Regions from separate parts of the Streptomyces sp. DG2A-72 genome, predicted to be linked through region 2. Evidence: riboswitches for the same ligand, from Rfam matches in the RefSeq annotation. Region 2 holds a riboswitch; the other holds the start of a gene.
What was found. Region 2 has a riboswitch for S-adenosylmethionine ahead of QQY66_RS12680 (aminotransferase class V-fold PLP-dependent enzyme). Riboswitches for the same ligand answer to the same signal wherever they lie in the genome.

Region 1 (8,753 bases), 1.9 Mb from region 2:
CAGGTCGTTACCTCCGTGCGGTCAGTTGTGTCGAGGAGGTCCCAGGCCAGCAGGCCGGCACCGAGGCAGCCCGCGGTGTCGCCCAGGGCCGCGGGGACGATGGCCGGCAGCTTCTGGAAAGTGATGCGCTCTTTCACCGCGTCCCGCAGCGGTGTGAACAACGTTTCCCCCGCTTCGGCCAGGCCGCCACCGATGATGAGTGTGCGCGGGTCCAGCAGGGTGAGGGCGGTGGTCAGGCCGTCGGCCAGGGCGGAGATGGCCTGCTGCCAGACGCCCTGCGCCTTCGGGTCGCCCGCCTCGACCGCCTTCGCGCAGTCCGCCGCGTCCGCGTCAGGGTTCCCGGAAGCCTTCGCCCAGGCTTCGCTCACCGCCGCCGCCGACGCGTACCGCTCCAGGCAGCCGACCTGACCGCAGGGACAGGGGGCCCCTGCCGGTCGTACGACGATGTGGCCGATCTCGCCCGCGAAGCCGTGCGCGCCCGACTCCACGCGGCCCTCGATGCCGATCGCGCCCGCTATGCCGGTGCCGAGGGCGACGAAGAGGAAGCGGTCGGTGCCCTGGCCCGCGCCGATGCGGCCCTCGGCGAGGCCGCCGGTGCGGACGTCGTGGCCGAGGGCTACGGGGACGTTGCCGATGCGGGCGGCGAGCAGGTCGCGCAGGGGTACGTCGCGCCAGCCGAGGTTGGCCGAGTAGGCGGCGATGCCGTGGTCCTCGTCGACGATGCCGGGGACGGCGACTCCGGCGGCGGCCGCGGGCTCGCCGAAGGTCTGGTCGCCGTACGCGCGTAGCTCCGCGGCGAAGTCGAGGATGCTCTCGACGACGGCCCCGGGTCCGCGCTCGCGGCCGGTGGCGCGGCGGGCCCGGTGCAGCAGTTCGCCCTTCGCCCCTACGAGGGCGGCCTTCATCCCGGTGCCGCCCACGTCGAGGGCGATGACATGTCTCACGGGGACAGTGTGGCCCGTGGACCCACAAGAGGTCTAGTCCACTCGCGTGGTGTAGACCTTATGGCTACGTTTTCGAAAGTTTTCGCGATGGTGATGCGCGATCGCGATGGTGGGGCAGGAGAGCTGTGCAGGGGCGGAAGAGGACAGGGGCGATCGCGGTGGTGTCCGCTCTGGGCATGACGGCGGTGCTCGGCGGCTGCGGCCTCGGCGGTGACGCGGACGAGGTGACCCTGAAGCTGGTCGCGGCCGACTACGGCGACAGCGCGGCCAACAGCTCCGAGAAGTACTGGGGCAAGCTGGTCGACGCGTACGAGGCCGACCACCCCGGGGTGAAGATCGAGGTCAGCGTCTACTCCTGGAACGACGTCGACCGCAAGGTCAAGGAGCTGGTCGACGCCGGCAAAGCCCCGGACATGGCGCAGATCGGTGCGTACGCCGACTACGCGGACAAGGGCCTGCTCTACCGCGCCGACGACCTGCTCTCCATCACCACCCAGGCCGGCTTCGCCTCCCAGCTCGCGAAGGCGGGGCAGGTGAACGGGGTGCAGTACGGCATGCCCTTCGCCGCCTCCACCCGGCTGCTGTTCTACAACAAGGACCTCTTCAAGAAGGCCGGCCTCACCCCGCCGACCACCTGGGACCAGCTCGCCGCCGACGCCGCGGCGCTGAAGGCGGACGGGGTGAAGTACCCGTACGCCCTGCCGCTGGGGCCGGAGGAGGCACAGGCCGAGACGATGCAGTGGCTGCTCAGCGGCGGGGGCGGCTACACCGACGGCTACGGCACCTACGGCATCGACTCCGCGCAGAACGTCGACACCTTCACCTGGCTCAAGGACGAACTCGTCGGCAAGGGCCTGACCGGGCCCATAGCGCCGGGCGAGCTGAACCGCGCCGCCGCGTTCGCCGCGTTCGCCAAGGGGGACGTCGGCATGCTCAACGGGCACCCCTCGCTGATGAAGATCGCCGCGAAGAAGGGCGTGAAGTTCGGCATGGTGCCGATGCCCGGCGTCGACGGTGAGAGCGACGCCACGATGGGGGTCGCCGACTGGATGACGGCGTTCGAGAAGAACGGGCACGCCGACGAGGTCGGAGACTTCCTCGACTTCGTGTACGACGAGAAGAACGTGCTGGACTTCTCGCGTGAGTACGACCTGCTGCCGGTCACGCGGGACGCGTCCGCGACGATGTCGGAGGCGAAGCAGGACGCCGATCTCAAGCCGTTCCTGGACGAGTTGCCGCTCTCCGAGCTGTATCCGGTCGGCAAGACGTCCTGGGCCGAGGTCAGCGTGGCCGTCAAGAAGCGGATCGGGCAGGCCGTGGCCTCCGGCGGCAATCCGTCGGCGGTGCTGAAGCAGCTGCAGGCGACGGCGGTTTCGGCCGCGAGTGCCGAGTGACTGCGGGCGCGCTGTCAGTGGCGGGGGATAGCGTGCGGGGCATGGAGCAGCTGGGCCGCAGGGAGCAGGACATCCTCGCGCTCGAACGACGGGGCTTTCCGGGGCCGGGCGCGAAGGAGCGGGCGATACGGGAGGAGCTGGGGTTGGCGCCGGTGCGGTATTTCCAGCTGCTGAATGCTCTGCTGGACGACCCGAGGGCACTTGCGCACGACCCGGTGACGGTGAACAGGCTGAGAAGGGTCAGGGAAGCGCGGCGCGCGGAACGCTGACGCTCCGCTGGTAGTGCCGGGGTGTGTCGTCTTTTGGCTGCGGCGGCGTCGTGGCTGGTCGCGCAGTTCCCCGCGCCCCTGACGGGGCGCTGACCCGGCCTGCGTGGATATGGTCGACCTATGGGCAGCCCCGTGGACTCTACAGACGAACCCTTGCCGACCCCCGTCACCCAGCTCGGCCGGGCCGGGCTCGCCGCCATCCTCCAGCGGCCCGGCAGGGCGGTGATCGCCCTCGACTTCGATGGGACGCTCGCGCCGATCGTGGCGGATCCGGAGCGGGCGCGGGCGCATCCGGGCGCGGTGCCGGCGTTGGCCGCGCTGGCGCCGAAGGTGGCTGCCGTAGCGGTGATCACCGGGCGTCCGGCGGAGGTCGCCGTCCGGCACGGCGGCTTCTCCGGTGTTCCCGGCCTGGAACATCTCGTGGTCCTCGGCCACTACGGCGCCGAGCGCTGGGACGCCGTCACCGACACCGTCACCGCCCCGCCGCCGCACCCCGGAGTCGCCGCCGTCCGCGCGCAGCTGCCGACGCTCCTGGACGGGACCAATGCCTGGATCGAGGAGAAGGGCGGCCGGGCCGTAGCCGTGCACACGCGTCGTGCCGATGATCCCCAGGCCACCTTCGAGGCCCTCCGCGAGCCGCTCGCCGACCTCGCCACTCGCCACGGCCTGATCGTCGAGCCCGGTCGCCTGGTCCTCGAACTACGCCCACCGGGCATGGACAAGGGTGCGGCCCTGACTGACCACGCTCGCGAAATCGGCGCCGAGTCCGTCCTCTACGCCGGCGACGACCTCGGCGACCTTCCCGCGTACGCCGCCATCGACGAGCTCCGCTCCGACGGCACCCCCGGACTGCTGGTGTGCAGCGGCAGCGACGAGGTGACCGAGCTGAGGGAACGGGCGGATGTGGTGGTGGACGGTCCGGCGGGGGTCGTACGGCTACTGGCGGAGTTGGCGGCCCGTATCGGGTAGGGCGTCCAGCTGGTCCAGGAACCACTGTGCCGGCGGCAGTGACGTCGCTGCCGCCGACAGCCGCTTCGTCCGCTCCCCCCGCTCCCCGGCCGGCATCGTCAACGCCTCGTACAACGCCTCGGCCGTGCCCGTCACGTCGTACGGGTTCACGGTGATCGCGTCCTCGCCCAGTTCCTCGTACGCCCCCGCCTCCCGCGAAAGCACCAGCACGCACCCCTCGTCGGAGACGACCGGCATCTCCTTGGCGACCAGGTTCATGCCGTCGCGGATCGGGTTGACCAGGGCCACGTCCGCGAGCCGGTACGCCGCCAGCGAGCGGGCGAAGTCGTCCTTCACGTGCAGCACGACCGGCGTCCAGTCCGCCGTGCCGTACCCGGAGTTGATCTCCTCCGCGAGCCGCTGCACCTCGGCCGTGTACTCCCGGTAGACGGCGAGATCCTGTCGCGACGGATACGCGAACGCGACATGCACGACCCGCCCGCGCAGCTCGGGGTGGTCGTCGAGGAGCTGCCGGTACGCCAGCAGGCCGCGCACGATGTTCTTGGACAGCTCGGTGCGGTCGACCCGGACGATGGTCTGCCGGCCCGGGCCGATCTCGGCCCGCAGTGCGGCCATCCGTTCCTCGACGTCGGTCTCGTGCGAGCGCCGGCGCAGGAAGTCGGCGTCGGCGCCCAGCCCGTGCACGCCGACCCGGGTGTCGCCGAGCCCGCCGACGAGGGCCTCGGCGCACGCGGTGAACGCGTCGGCCCAGCGGTGGGTGAGGAAGCCCAGCCGGTCGGCGCCGAGCATCCCGCGCAGCACCTGCTCGGAGATGTCGTCCGGCAGCATGCGGAAGTACTCGACCGGCGCCCACGGCGTGTGCGAGAAGTGGCCGATCCGCAGGTCGGGGCGGAGTTCGCGGAGCATGCCCGGCACCAGCGTCAGGTGGTAGTCCTGCACCAGCACCGCCGCTCCGGCCCCCGCCTCCTCCGCCAGCGCCTGGGCGAACGCGCGGTTGTAGCGGACGTACGACTCCCACTGCCGCCGGAACTCCGCGTCGAAGACCGGCTCCAGCGGCGTCTGGTACAGCAGGTGGTGGACGAACCAGAGGACCGAGTTCGCGATGCCGTTGTACGCGTCCGCGTGCACGTCGGCCGGAATGTCCAGCATCCGCACACCGGACTCGCCGACTCCGCGCCGTACCGCCTCGCGGTCGCCGTCGCCGAGGGCCGAGCAGACCCACAGGGCGTCCGCGTCCGGCCCGATCGCGGAGAGACCGGACACCAGCCCGCCGCCGCCGCGTTTGGCGTGCAGCGAGCCGTCCTCGCGCACCCCGTACGAGACGGGGCCGCGGTTGGAGGCGACCAGTACCTGCGCAGCACCGAAGGTTGCAGCCATACGCCTCAACCTAGCCCAGGCCAGAACCGCTCAAACGTACGGATCAGCCGTATACAACCGGCGCGTTCCGTTACGCCACGCGCACGCCATGCGCGCATTTACGCCGCTTTGCGGGACTGGTACTCGGCGATGTCGGCCATCGGAGGCCGTTCCTCCGTGTCCACGGAGTAGGTGCGGGGTTCGAATCCGTCCTCGCTCCGTTCGAACTGGGTGAGGGAGGGGCGGATCAGATGCCCGCGGGCCAGCCTCAGCTGGGCCGTGCGGTAGATCGCGGCCGACATCCGGCCCAGCGCCTGGCCGTCCTGGTGCCGGTGCTTGCGCACGCCGACGTCGACCTGGGCGAGGGCGTCGAGGCCCACCAGATGCAGGGCGTCTACCAGCATGCCCAGCTCCACGCCGTAGCCGACGGGGAACGGGAGCTGTTCCAGCAGGGAGCGGCGGGCCGCGTACTCACCGCCCAGCGGCTGGACGAATCCGGCCAGCTGCGGCCAGTGCATGTTGAGGAGCGGGCGGGCCATCAGTTCCGTCACCCGGCCGCCCTGGCCTGCCGCGCCGCCGAGCGGACGGTCGTACATCCCCTTGACGAGGTCGACCTCCGGGTCGGTGAGCAGCGGGCCGACGATGCCGGAGACGAAGTCCGACTTGAACTCCTTCAGGTCCGCGTCGATGAAGCAGACGAGGTCGCCGCTGGTGACGAGGAGCGAGCGCCACAGGACCTCGCCCTTGCCGGGGACGGCCGGAATGCGCGGCAGGATGTCGTCGCGGTGGACGACCCGGGCGCCCGCGGCGGCGGCCACCTCGGAGGTGCGGTCGGTCGATCCCGAGTCGACGACGACGATCTCGTCGACGAGCGGGACCTGGTGCATGAGGTCGTGACGGATCACGGCGACGATCTCGCCGACCGTCTCCTCCTCGTTGAGCGCGGGCAGCACGACACTGACGGTCTGGCCCGTGGCGCGTTTCGCGGCGAGGATCTTGTGAAGCGGGCGATCGGTCAGGGACCAGGAGCGTGTGCTCAGCCAGCGCTCGACTTCTTCCAGCACAGTAAGCGGCTCCTCACTGTCGCGGATCACGACTGGAGGTGTGTGATCCATCTCGCGGTTCGGACGACTATCTCAACTGTCCTGGCCTTCGGTTACAGTCTTGAACAACGCTGATGACCATCGCATGTCGCGGGTCGTTCGCGTCTACAACTGAATACCGCTCATCCAGAGGGGCAGAGGGATACGGCCCGTTGAAGCCCCGGCAACCCTCCAGTCGGTCTCGTCTTCCACAGCGAGGCTCCCGGCTAGGGAAGGTGCCAAATCCGTCTCACGGCGAGATGCGTCGTGAGAAAGATGAGGAGAAAGGGCCTCGCCTCACATGGCTGCGCAGACAGTTGCAAGCACCACCCACACCGTGGACCTCGGCCCCGCCGCGGCCCTCTCGTGCCGCGAATGCGGTCACCGAGTACCCCTCGGCCCGGTCTTCGCGTGCGAGGAGTGTTTCGGCCCGCTCGAGATCGCCTACGACTTCTCGGCCTACGACGCCGAAGAGCTGCGTAAGCGGATCGAGGCGGGACCCGCGAACATCTGGCGGTACGCACCGCTGCTGCCCGTCCCCGCGGACGTGGCCGACAAGCCCAACATCAACCCGGGCTGGACCAAGCTCGTCAAGGCCGACAACCTCGCGCGCGAGCTGGGTGTCGACGCCGGCAAGCTCTTCGTCAAGGACGACTCCGGCAACCCGACGCACTCCTTCAAGGACCGGGTGGTGGCGCAGGCGCTGGAGGCGGCGCGCGCCTTCGGCTTCACCACGCTGTCCTGCTCGTCGACGGGCAACCTGGCCGGTGCTGTCGGTGCCGCCGCAGCGCGGGCCGGCTTCCGTTCGTGCGTGTTCATCCCGCACGACCTGGAGCAGGGCAAGGTCGTCATGGCCGCGGTCTACGGCGGTGAGCTCGTCGGTATCGAGGGCAACTACGACGACGTGAACCGCTTCTGCTCCGAGCTGATCGGCGACCCGGCCGGCGAGGGCTGGGGTTTCGTCAACGTCAACCTGCGGCCGTACTACGCGGAAGGGTCCAAGACCCTGGCGTACGAGATCTGCGAGCAGCTCGGCTGGCAGCTGCCCGACCAGCTCGTGGTGCCGATCGCCTCCGGCTCGCAGCTCACGAAGATCGACAAGGGTCTGCAGGAGCTGATCAAGCTCGGGCTCGTAGCGGACAAGCCGTACAAGATCTTCGGCGCGCAGGCCGAGGGCTGCTCGCCGGTTTCCATCGCCTTCAAGGGCGGCCACGACGTCGTCCGGCCGCAGAAGCCGAACACGATCGCCAAGTCGCTGGCGATCGGCAACCCGGCGGATGGCCCTTATGTCCTGGACATTGCTCGCCGTACCGGCGGTGCGGTGGAAGACGTGACGGACGAGCAGGTCGTCGATGCGATCAAGTTGCTGGCGCGGACGGAAGGTATTTTCGCCGAGACCGCGGGTGGGGTGACAGTGGGCGTCACGAAGAAGCTCATCGAGGACGGTGTTCTCGACCCGACTCTCACCACGGTCGTCCTCAACACCGGTGATGGTCTCAAGACCCTTGACGCGGTTGCCGGCACGGGGCTGACTGCGACCATTCGTCCCAACCTGGACTCGTTCCGGGAGGCGGGTCTGGGCTAGGGCCCGTCCCATTTGATTTCGTCTGCGGGCCGGTGGGGGCTGGTCGCGCAGTTCCCCGCGCCCCTGAAGGGGCGCTGTACTGACCGGAGGTTCAAGTCATGAGCGTTAGCGTCCGCATCCCTACCATCCTGCGCACCTACACCGGCGGTGCGGCCGAGGTTTCCGCCGAGGGTGCGACCCTCGCCGACGTGATCTCCGACCTGGAGAAGAACCACACCGGCATCGCCGCCCGCATCCTCGACGATCAGGGGAAGCTGCGGCGGTTCGTCAATGTGTACGTCAATGACGACGACGTCCGTTTTGAGCAGGGGCTGGAGACGGCGACGCCGGACGGGGCCGGTGTCTCGATCATTCCGGCGGTCGCGGGCGGCTGAATCACGCATTGTTCATCGAATGGCCCCCTCCGTGAGAGAAGCGGAGGGGGCCATTCTCCATGGTTGAGCACGGTACAGTTGGGGAACCTGCTCGCGCTTTCATGCCGGGCGCATATGAGTTCCGCCCGCACGGCCGACAAGAAGTAGCCAAAGTACGCGGGCCTTTTGCGTCATTCGCTCCTTTTATTGGGTCCGACTTGCCCTGGATTTTTACAAATTCTCCGCATTTCGCCGACCGATCGCGCCCAGATTTCTCGTCCGATTGACCTGTTGCAGACGGCAGTTGGACAGATACATTCAGCCGCGGTCGACGCGTTCCGGCGCACGCCCCCAACCGTGGGGGGTGAGGTCTGACCCGGATCCGCGAAGTGTGGATCTGTGCAAGGGCCAGTAATAGGGGAGTTAGGCATGGCTCAGGGCACCGTCAAGTGGTTCAACGCGGAGAAGGGGTACGGCTTCATCGCGGTCGACGGTGGTGCGGATGTATTCGTCCACTACAGCGCGATTCAGATGGACGGCTACCGCACCCTGGAAGAAGGTCAGCGAGTCGATTTCGAGATCTCGCAGGGCCAGAAGGGGCCGCAGGCGGACATGGTCCGTCTGGCGACCAGCTGAAGCACGCGCCGACTGACTGCAGCGACGTTCTTCTGTTCTTCTTCGGAGGGCTCGTTTCCCATGGGGAGTCATGGGTTGCGAGCCCTCCGGCATGTCCGGACCCCTTGCCGCGCCTGAGGATCACTGAGGAGCGCTTGCACTCGGCATGGGCGAGTGCTAATCATT
Region 2 (8,753 bases):
TGAGATTGCCGCAGAGGGTGCAGCGCCACCGCGTGGAGGCGGTCGGCAGGGGAACCGTCATCGTGACTGTTCGCTTTCCTTCTAGTGTCCGTGTCACGCCAGCTTCCCTGATGCGTGTGGCTCGTAACCCTACGGCCTGGCGCGTACTCGACGCCCGTCCGTCCACCGGGCCGGTCCGGCGGCGAGGCGGTCTGTGCGGCTGCGTCCCGTTACGCCATGCTCTGGGGTCATGATCGGCAACTGGAGCACATCGGCGGCCAAGGCCATCCGGATCCCGTCGGCCCCGATGACGTACACCCTGATCGCCGCCTGCTGTCTGCTCTTCCTGGCCGGCCCGGCGGCGGGGCTCAATCCGGCGTACGGCTCCGGCGACGTGCTGCTCGCCGCCCAGCGGGACTACTTCCACCGCTGGGGGGTGGTCCCCGCAGAACTGTTCGAGGGCTCCCCGCGGGCGGCCCTCACTCCGGCCACGGCCCTGTTCGTACACGGCAGCTGGGTGCATCTGCTGGGCAACATGCTCTTCCTCTACGTCTTCGGAGCGATGACCGAGGAACGGATGGGCCGCATGCAGTTCACCCTCTTCTACGTCGGCTGCGGCTATCTGGCCCTACTGGCCTACGCGGCTGCCAACGCCGACTCCGAGCAGTCCCTGGTCGGTGCGTCCGGGGCGATCTCGGCGGTCCTCGGTGCGTTCCTGTACCTGTTCCCCGGAGCCCGGGTGACCAGTCTCCTCCCGTTTCTCTTCTTCCTCCCGCTGCGCTTCCCGGCCTGGGTCGTGCTGCCCTTCTGGGCGGCGCTGCAGTGGCTGGCGGCGGCCCGCGACTCCCAGGGTCCGAGCGTGGCCTACCTGGCCCATCTGACGGGCTTCGGCCTGGGTCTCTGTTACGCGTGGGCCCGATTCGGCCGGGCGACTAGAGTGAGGCGCACCGCAGCGACGCACGCCCCCGAGGGAGAGAAACAGCCGTGATCACCGCGATCGTGCTCATCAAGACCAGCGTGGACCGGATCCCCGAGATCGCGGAGTCGATCGCGGCGTTGGACTCCGTCAGTGAGGTGTTCTCTGTGACCGGCACCTATGACCTGATCGCCATGGTCCGGGTGAAGGAGCACGAGGATCTGGCGGACGTCATTCCGGGGCGCATCAGCAAGATTCCTGGCGTGGAGGGCACCGACACGCACGTGGCGTTCCGGACCTACTCCCAGCACGACCTGGAGGCGGCGTTCGCGATCGGGCTCGACAACTAAGCGCTCCGCTGGTGGGGCCGCGTTGTGCCGTCGGTCCACTGCGGCGCCGTCGTGGCTGGTCGCGCCCATGCGGCGGAGCCGCATACTGATACAGCCCCGCGCCCCTTCGGGGCGCTACGACTTCTTGGTGCCCAGGGCGAGGGCCGTGATGCCGTCGGCGGTTGCGACGTAGATCCGGCCCTGCTGGACGACCGGGCTCTGGGTGCCGAAGGACGCTCCGCCCTCCACGCGCTTCTCCCAGGTCCGCTTGCCGCGGCGGTTGACGCCGTAGAGCATCGAGCCCTGGCGCACATAGACGGTGTCGCCCGCGACCGTGGGTTCGCTGTACTGATTCCCGTTGCCGGGGAGCAGGAAGGTCCACGCGGTCGATCCGTCGGCGGGATCCAGGGCGACGAGTTCGAAGTCGTTCGCGGTGACGGCGAGACCGCCGAAGGGCACGCAGCTGACGTAGCGGCCACCGCCGAGGTCGTCGTTGTCCGAGTGCCACAGCGCCTTGCCGGTCCGGCTGATGCCGTGCAGCATCCGCTCGCCGCCCGATCCCACCACCAGCGTGTCGCCGACCCGGGCGGGCCGCCCGGTGTCGGACCCGGCGGGCGCCGACCAGAGCCGCTGCCCGCTCGCCGCGTCCAGGGCCTGCACCTCGTCCGCGAAGGTACCGACGTACACGACCCCGTCCGCCACCATGGGCTCGCTGGTCGGCGCCGCCTTCGTGGCCGTGTCCCAGCGCACGCTGCCGTCGGGGCGGTACGCCCGCACTCCGCCCGCCTCCGACGAGCCGCCGTACGACACCAGGACCAGCCCGCGCACGGCCACCGGGAACTGGCTGTTGCCCATGGCGAGCGGCTTGGTCCAGCGCACCTTGCCGCCGTGCCCGAGCGCGCACAGCTTCTTCGCGCCTTCCTGCCCGTCGTACAGCAGGCAGTACACGCCGCCCGCGGTGGCGAGCGGGGACATGACCTCGCCGCCCAGGTCGGTGTGCCAGACGTTCAGGCCGTTCAGGCCCACGGCGTGCAGCGAGCCGTCCATGCCGCCGACGTACACCCGCTTGCCGTCGGGCGACAGTGCGGCGCAGGGCCCGCGCCTCCCGCCGAGCCCCTGCACCTTGTACTGCCAGCCCACTCGTGACGCTCCCGAAGCGGAGGCGCTGGGCCCGCTCCCCGCCTGCCCCTTGCCGTCATCGGCGTCCCGCAGCCACAGCCACCCGCCGACGCCCCCGGCCGCCACGATCCCGGCACCGCCCGCCACGGCCCGCAGCAGCCGGCGCCGGGAGGGCGGCTCGGGCGGCGTGACCGTGGGTACGTCCGTGACCGTCACCGGGGCCACATACTCGACCCGGCTCTCCCGCTCCCCCGAGGCACGTTCCGGAATCCAGCGCTCACCACCTGGCTCGGGCTCTTCCGGGGCCTCGCCGGTGTACCAGCCCGCCCGCAGTCCCTCCCGCAGGGAGCGTGCGCCGTGCCCCACGGCCGCCACCAGGTCCACGGGCGTCGGCCGCGCGTCGGGGTCGTCCCGCAGACACGACTCCACCAGGGGCAGCGCCGCCTTCGGTACGGCGGACAGATCGACGTCCCCGGTCAGGATCCGCAGCAGGACGACCGAATCCTGACCCTCGCCGAACGGCTCCCGCCCACCGGACGCGTAGGCGAGGACCGCGCCCAGCGAGAAGACGTCGCTGGCCGGTCCGACCCGGGCGCCGTTGCGGATCTGCTCCGGCGAGACATAGCCGACCGACCCGACGACCACCCCGGTCTTCGTCAGCGCCGTCGCCTCCAGCGCCCGTACGATCCCGAAGTCGATGACCCGGGGACCGTCCGGCGCCAGCAGGATGTTGGACGGCTTGAGGTCCCGGTGGATCAGCCCCTTGGCATGGATCGCGGCGAGCGCCTCGCCCAGGGCGGCCGCCAGCAGCCGGACCGCCTCCTCGGGCATCGGCCCGCCGTCCAGCACCGCGTCCCGCAGATTCGGTCCGTCCACGAACTCCGTTGCCATCCAAGGCCGTTCGGCCTCGGTGTCGGCGTCCACGACGCGCGCGGTGTACGTGCCGGCCCCGCCGACGGTCTGCGCGGCCCGCACCTCGTGCCGGAACCGGGCGCGGAAGGTGCGGTCCTCCGCGTGCTCGGCCCGCACCACCTTGACGGCCAGCCGCAGCCCGCCCGGCGCTTGGGCGAGGTACACCTCCCCCATGCCGCCGGAGCCGAGTCTGCCCAGTACCTCGTACGGGCCGATCCGCCGAGGATCCGTCTCGCGCAGCACCTGCACCCCGTGCTCCCCCTGTTTCTCCGTACGGCCGCAGAAAGGAGCGTATACGCGGTGTCCGCGTCAAAGGGTCAGACAGCCGGGACGCAGCGCCCGTCCTCGGTGCGGTAGCGCCACTTCGCACCGTCCTGGACGAGTTCCTTCACGGCCTTCACAAAACGTTCGACATGCTCGTCCGGCGTGCCCGCGCCGAAGCTCACGCGGATGGCGTTGAGGGACTTCTCGCCGGGCGCGGCCTCGGGAGCGCCGCACTCGCCCTGGGTCTGCGGATCGCTGCCGAGCAGGGTGCGGACCAGCGGGTGGGCGCAGAACAGGCCGTCGCGGACGCCGATGCCGTACTCGGCGGAGAGGGCGGCGGCGAAGTGCGAGCTGTTCCAGCCGTCGACGACGAAGGAGATGACGCCGACGCGGGGGGCGTCGTCGCCGAAGAGGGAGAGGACGCGCACTTCCGGGACCTCGGCGAGGCCTTCCCTGACCTGCGCGATCAGGTGCTGCTCACGGGCGACCAGGGTGTCGAAGCCCGCCTCCGTCAGGGCCTTGCAGGCGGAGGCGATGGAGTAGGCGCCGATGACGTTCGGGGAACCCGCCTCATGCCGGGCGGCCGTGTCGTGCCACTCCACGTCCACTCCCCCGTCCGTGCGCCGGGCGACCTTCCGGCTGGCGCCGCCGCCCGCGAGATACGGCTCGGCCGCACGCAGCCAGTCGGCACGGCCGGCCAGGACGCCGGAGCCGAAGGGGGCGTACAGCTTGTGTCCGGAGAACGCGACCCAGTCGACGTCGAGGTCCTGCACGGAGACCGGGTGGTGCGGGGCCAGCTGGGCGGCGTCCAGGACGATCCGGGCGCCGTGCGCGTGCGCGGCTGCGGCCAGCTCTCGTACGGGCCACAGCTCGCCGGTGACGTTCGAGGCGCCGGTGACACAGACCAGGGCCGGGCCGTGCTGGTCACGGTCGGCGAGGGCGCGCTCCAGGGTCTCGACGGCCTGGCGCGGGGTGCGGGGCGCGTTGAGGTAGGTGACGTGGGCGTCCTGCCAGGGCAGCAGGGAGGCGTGGTGCTCGGTCTCGAAGACGAAGACCTGGCAGTCGGCGGGGAGCGCGGCGGCGAGCAGGTTGAGGGAGTCGGTGGTGGAGCGGGTGAAGACCAGCTGGTCGTCGGCGCGGCAGTCGAGGAACTCGGCAACCGTGGCGCGGGCGTTCTCGAAGAGGTCGGTCGACAGCTGGGAGAGGTAGCCGGCGCCGCGGTGCACGCTGCCGTAGTACGGCGCGTACGCCGCCACGTCGTCCCAGACGCGCTGGAGGGCGGGGGCGCTGGCCGCGTAGTCGAGCGCGGCGTAGGTGACCTCGCCGCCGGTGACGAGGGGGACGGTGACATCCCGGCCGAGAACGGGCAGCGGGGCGCAAACGGACTGGGCGGCGGCAGCGGTGGAGACGGACATGGGTGAACTCCCGTGAGAGGCGCACGCATGCGGCGTACGAGAAAGAGAAAAGGGTGTGCGGAGGCGGGGCTCTGCGGCCCTATCGCATTCGCTTGCTCACGGAAGACTCCCTCGAACGACCAGGACCCCTGGTTTCGAGAGGGGCCCGCGCTTGCCGCAGACCTCGCTGCCTACGGCCTGGTCTTCACCCGGGGCACCCCGCCACGGACGGAGGGTTGCCGGACAGTCGGCCGGGGCCTCATGACTGTCACTCATGACCTGGTCAGGAAAGTACGTCAAATGATCGACGTCCCGCAACCCGTGTCCGGATTGCGGGACGTCTCCTCGCGTTTCGCGTTACTTGTTGCTCGCGGCCACCCAGCGCTCCAGCGTCAGCTTCGCGGCCCCGGAGTCGATCGACTCCGCCGCCTTCTCCATCCCGGCACGGATCTGCTCGGCGAGCGAGGCACCGGTCGGCTCCAGCGCCACCAGGGCCGCCGCCGAGTTCAGCAGTACGGCCTCCCGCACCGGGCCCGTCTCGCCGTCCAGCAGGCGCCGGGCGACCTCGGCGTTGAAGGACGCGTTGGCGCCGCGGAGGGCCTGAACCGGCACCAGTTCCAGGCCGACGTCCCGCGGGTCGAAGGACTCCTCGGTGACCTTGCCGTCGCGGACGATCCACACCCGGGAGGTGGCCGTGGTGGTCAGCTCGTCCAGGCCGTCGTCACCGCGGAACACCAGGGACGAGTTGCCGCGCTCGGCGAAGACGCCGGCCACGATCGGCGCCATGCGGAGGTCCGCGACCCCGACGGCTTGCGCCCTCACCTTTGCCGGGTTGGTCAGCGGGCCGAGGAAGTTGAACGTCGTCCGGATGCCCAACTGGCCGCGCGCCGCCGCCACATGACGCAGCGCCGGATGGAACTTCACCGCGAAGCAGAAGGTGATCCCGGCCTCCTCTGCGACCTCGGCGACCCGCTGCGGCGTCAGCTCCAGATTGACGCCCAGCTTCTCCAGGACGTCCGAGGCCCCGGACGCCGACGACGCGGCCCGGTTGCCGTGCTTGACGACCTTCGCGCCGGTGCCGGCGACGACGATCGAGGACATGGTGGAGATGTTCACGGTCTTCGCGCCGTCACCGCCCGTGCCGACGATGTCGACCGTGTGCCCCGGCACCTCGATCACATTCGCGTGCTCGTACATCGTCCGGACGAGCCCGGCGATCTCCTCCACGGTCTCGCCCTTGGCGCGCAGCGCCACCGCGAACCCGGCGATCTGCGCGTCTGTCGCCTCGCCGCGCATGATCCGGTCCATCGCCCAGGCCGTGTCGTCGGCGCTCTGGTCACGGCCCTCCAGCAGACCGTTCAGCACCTCGGGCCAGGAACGGCCCGCCGCGATGTCGCCTCCAGCGGGGGTCACAGCGCTCATAAGGCCGCTCCTGGTCGTCGTAGAAACAGAACTGTGGTGGACCCCACCCTATCCAGCTCAGGGCACGGCGAAGGGCCCCCGTCCGAAGACCGGACGGGGGCCCTTCAGCCGTGGCGTTCGGCCGCGCCCCGAAGGGGCGCGGGGAACTGCGCGACCAGCTACAACGGCGCCGCAGACGACAACCGACACAGCCCGGCACTGTCAGCGCAGCGTCAGTGGTGGCCGTGGCCGCTCGTGATCTCCTTGTACTCCTCGACGGACGGCTTGGGGATCTGGGCCTCTTCGCCGTAGTACGCCTTGCTGAGCTTGGCGCGCAGCTTCTCGGAGCCCTTCACCTTGCGCTCGACACCGTTCTCGTCGACCGTCGGGCCGATCTGGGCCGGCTCGTACTGCTCGTGCGCGGTGAGGGTGTACAGCGCGTCCTGGCTGAGCGGCTCGTGCACCTCGATGAACTCACCGTGCGGCAGGCGCTTGATGATGCCCGACTCGCGGCCGTGCAGCACCTTCTCCCTGTCCCGGCGCTGGAGGCCGAGGCAGATCCGCTTGGTGATGACGAACGCGATGACCGGGGCGACGAAGAACCCGATCCGGACGAACCAGGTGATGGCGTTGATCGACAGGTGGAAGTGGGTGGCCCAGAGGTCGTTTCCACCACCGATCAGCAGCACCATGTACCAGGTGATCCACGCGACACCGAAGGCCGTACGGGTCGGCGCGTTGCGCGGGCGGTCCAGGATGTGGTGCTCGCGCTTGTCGCCGGTGACCCAGGACTCGATGAACGGGTAGACCGCGATCGCGACCAGCACGAGCGGGAAGATCATCAGCGGGATGAAGACGCCCAGGACGAGCGTGTGACCCCAGAAGTCGATCTCCCAGCCCGGCATGACACGGATCAGGCCCTCGGAGAAGCCCATGTACCAGTCGGGCTGGGCGCCGGTGGACACCTGGTCCGGACGGTAGGGGCCCAGGGCCCAGATCGGGTTGATCGTGGCGATCGCCGAGACGGCCGCGATGACACCGAAGACCAGGAAGAAGAAGCCTCCGGCCTTGGCCATGTAGACCGGCAGCAGCGGCATGCCGACGACGTTCTTGTTGGTGCGGCCGGGACCCGCGAACTGCGTGTGCTTGTGGTAGAAGACCAGGATCAGATGGCCGACCACCAGGCCGAGCATGATGCCCGGCAGCAGCAGGATGTGGATCGAGTAGAAGCGGGCCACGAAGTCGCCGCCCGGGAACTCCCCGCCGAAGAGGAAGAACGACAGATACGTGCCGACGATCGGCACGGACAGGATCGCGCCCTCCATGAAGCGGACACCGGTGCCGGAGAGCAGGTCGTCCGGGAGCGAGTAGCCGGTGAAGCCGGTGAACATGCCCAGGACGAACAGCAGGAAGCCGAACAGCCAGTTGATCTCACGCGGCTTGCGGAACGCGCCCGTGAAGAACACACGCATCATGTGCACGAACATGCCGGCCAGGAAGACCAGCGCCGCCCAGTGGTGGATCTGCCGGATGAGCAGACCGCCGCGGACGTCGAAGGAGATGTGCAGCGTGGAGCTGAACGCCTCCGACATCAGCTGGCCCTGCAGCGGGACGTAACTGCCGTGGTACTCCACCTCGTTCATCGACGGGTGGAAGAACAGCGTCAGATACACACCCGTGAGGATGATGATGATGAAGCTGTAGAGGCAGATCTCACCCAGCATGAACGACCAGTGGTCGGGGAAGATCTTGCGCATGTTGGTCTTGGCGAGGGAGTAGATCCCCAGCCGGCCGTCGGCCCAGTCGGCTACGCGCTCGCCGCCCGGTGCCTTCCCGCGGTCGCGGGACTCTTTGTTGGTCGCAGTACTCATCCGCGCTCCCAGAATGCAGGACCGACGGGCTCTTCGAAGTCGCCGAGCGCCTCGAGGTAGCCCTCGTCGTTCACGCCGATGCGCAGCTGCGGCAGGGCGTGACCGGCGGGACCGAAGATCACTCGGGCACCGTCGGAGAGGTCGAAGGTGGACTGGTGGCAGGGGCAGAGCACGTGGTGCGTCTGCTGCTCGTACAGGGAGATCGGGCAACCGACGTGGGTGCAGATCTTCGAGTACGCCACGATGCCCTCGTGGGACCACTCCAGCTCGCGCTTGTCCTTGATGTCGCCCGGCTGGATCCGGACGATCATCAATGCGTCCTTGGCGATGTTGACCTGGAAGTCGTGGTCGTGCTCCTCCAGGCCCTCGGGCTTGGCGAAGGTGAGCGAGCCGACGACGACGTCGGAGGGACGCAGCGGCTCGTCGGTGTTCATGTTGACGAGCAGCTTGCCCCGGCGCCAGCTGGTGTGGCGGAGCTTGGTCTCGGGCAGCGGGCCGAGGTCGCGCAGCAGGACGACGCCGGAGAGCGGGACCAGGGCCAGCGCGCCGAACATCGTGTTGCGGATCA

Region 1: it holds a riboswitch for S-adenosylmethionine, as region 2 does, so the genes downstream of both, thrC (threonine synthase) here and QQY66_RS12680 (aminotransferase class V-fold PLP-dependent enzyme) in region 2, are expected to answer to the same signal.

What each region holds. Positions count from the first base shown of each region.
Region 1 is NZ_JASTLC010000001.1:4,535,057-4,543,809, reverse strand. Features, by position in the region: gene QQY66_RS21395 (ROK family protein) at 1-944, opposite strand, end outside; gene QQY66_RS21390 (extracellular solute-binding protein) at 1,121-2,338, shown strand; gene QQY66_RS21385 (DUF3263 domain-containing protein) at 2,380-2,607, shown strand; gene otsB (trehalose-phosphatase) at 2,728-3,576, shown strand; gene QQY66_RS21375 (trehalose-6-phosphate synthase) at 3,544-4,953, opposite strand; gene QQY66_RS21370 (glucosyl-3-phosphoglycerate synthase) at 5,052-5,996, opposite strand; SAM riboswitch class I at 6,155-6,297, shown strand; gene thrC (threonine synthase) at 6,316-7,599, shown strand; gene QQY66_RS21360 (MoaD/ThiS family protein) at 7,698-7,973, shown strand; gene QQY66_RS21355 (cold-shock protein) at 8,382-8,588, shown strand.
Region 2 is NZ_JASTLC010000001.1:2,643,478-2,652,230, forward strand. Features, by position in the region: gene QQY66_RS12660 (hypothetical protein) at 1-61, opposite strand, end outside; gene QQY66_RS12665 (rhomboid family intramembrane serine protease) at 230-967, shown strand; gene QQY66_RS12670 (Lrp/AsnC family transcriptional regulator) at 964-1,245, shown strand; gene QQY66_RS12675 (PQQ-binding-like beta-propeller repeat protein) at 1,360-3,504, opposite strand; gene QQY66_RS12680 (aminotransferase class V-fold PLP-dependent enzyme) at 3,573-4,934, opposite strand; SAM riboswitch class IV at 5,077-5,193, opposite strand; gene trpD (anthranilate phosphoribosyltransferase) at 5,271-6,335, opposite strand; gene QQY66_RS12690 (cytochrome bc complex cytochrome b subunit) at 6,548-8,185, opposite strand; gene QQY66_RS12695 (ubiquinol-cytochrome c reductase iron-sulfur subunit) at 8,182-8,753, opposite strand, start outside.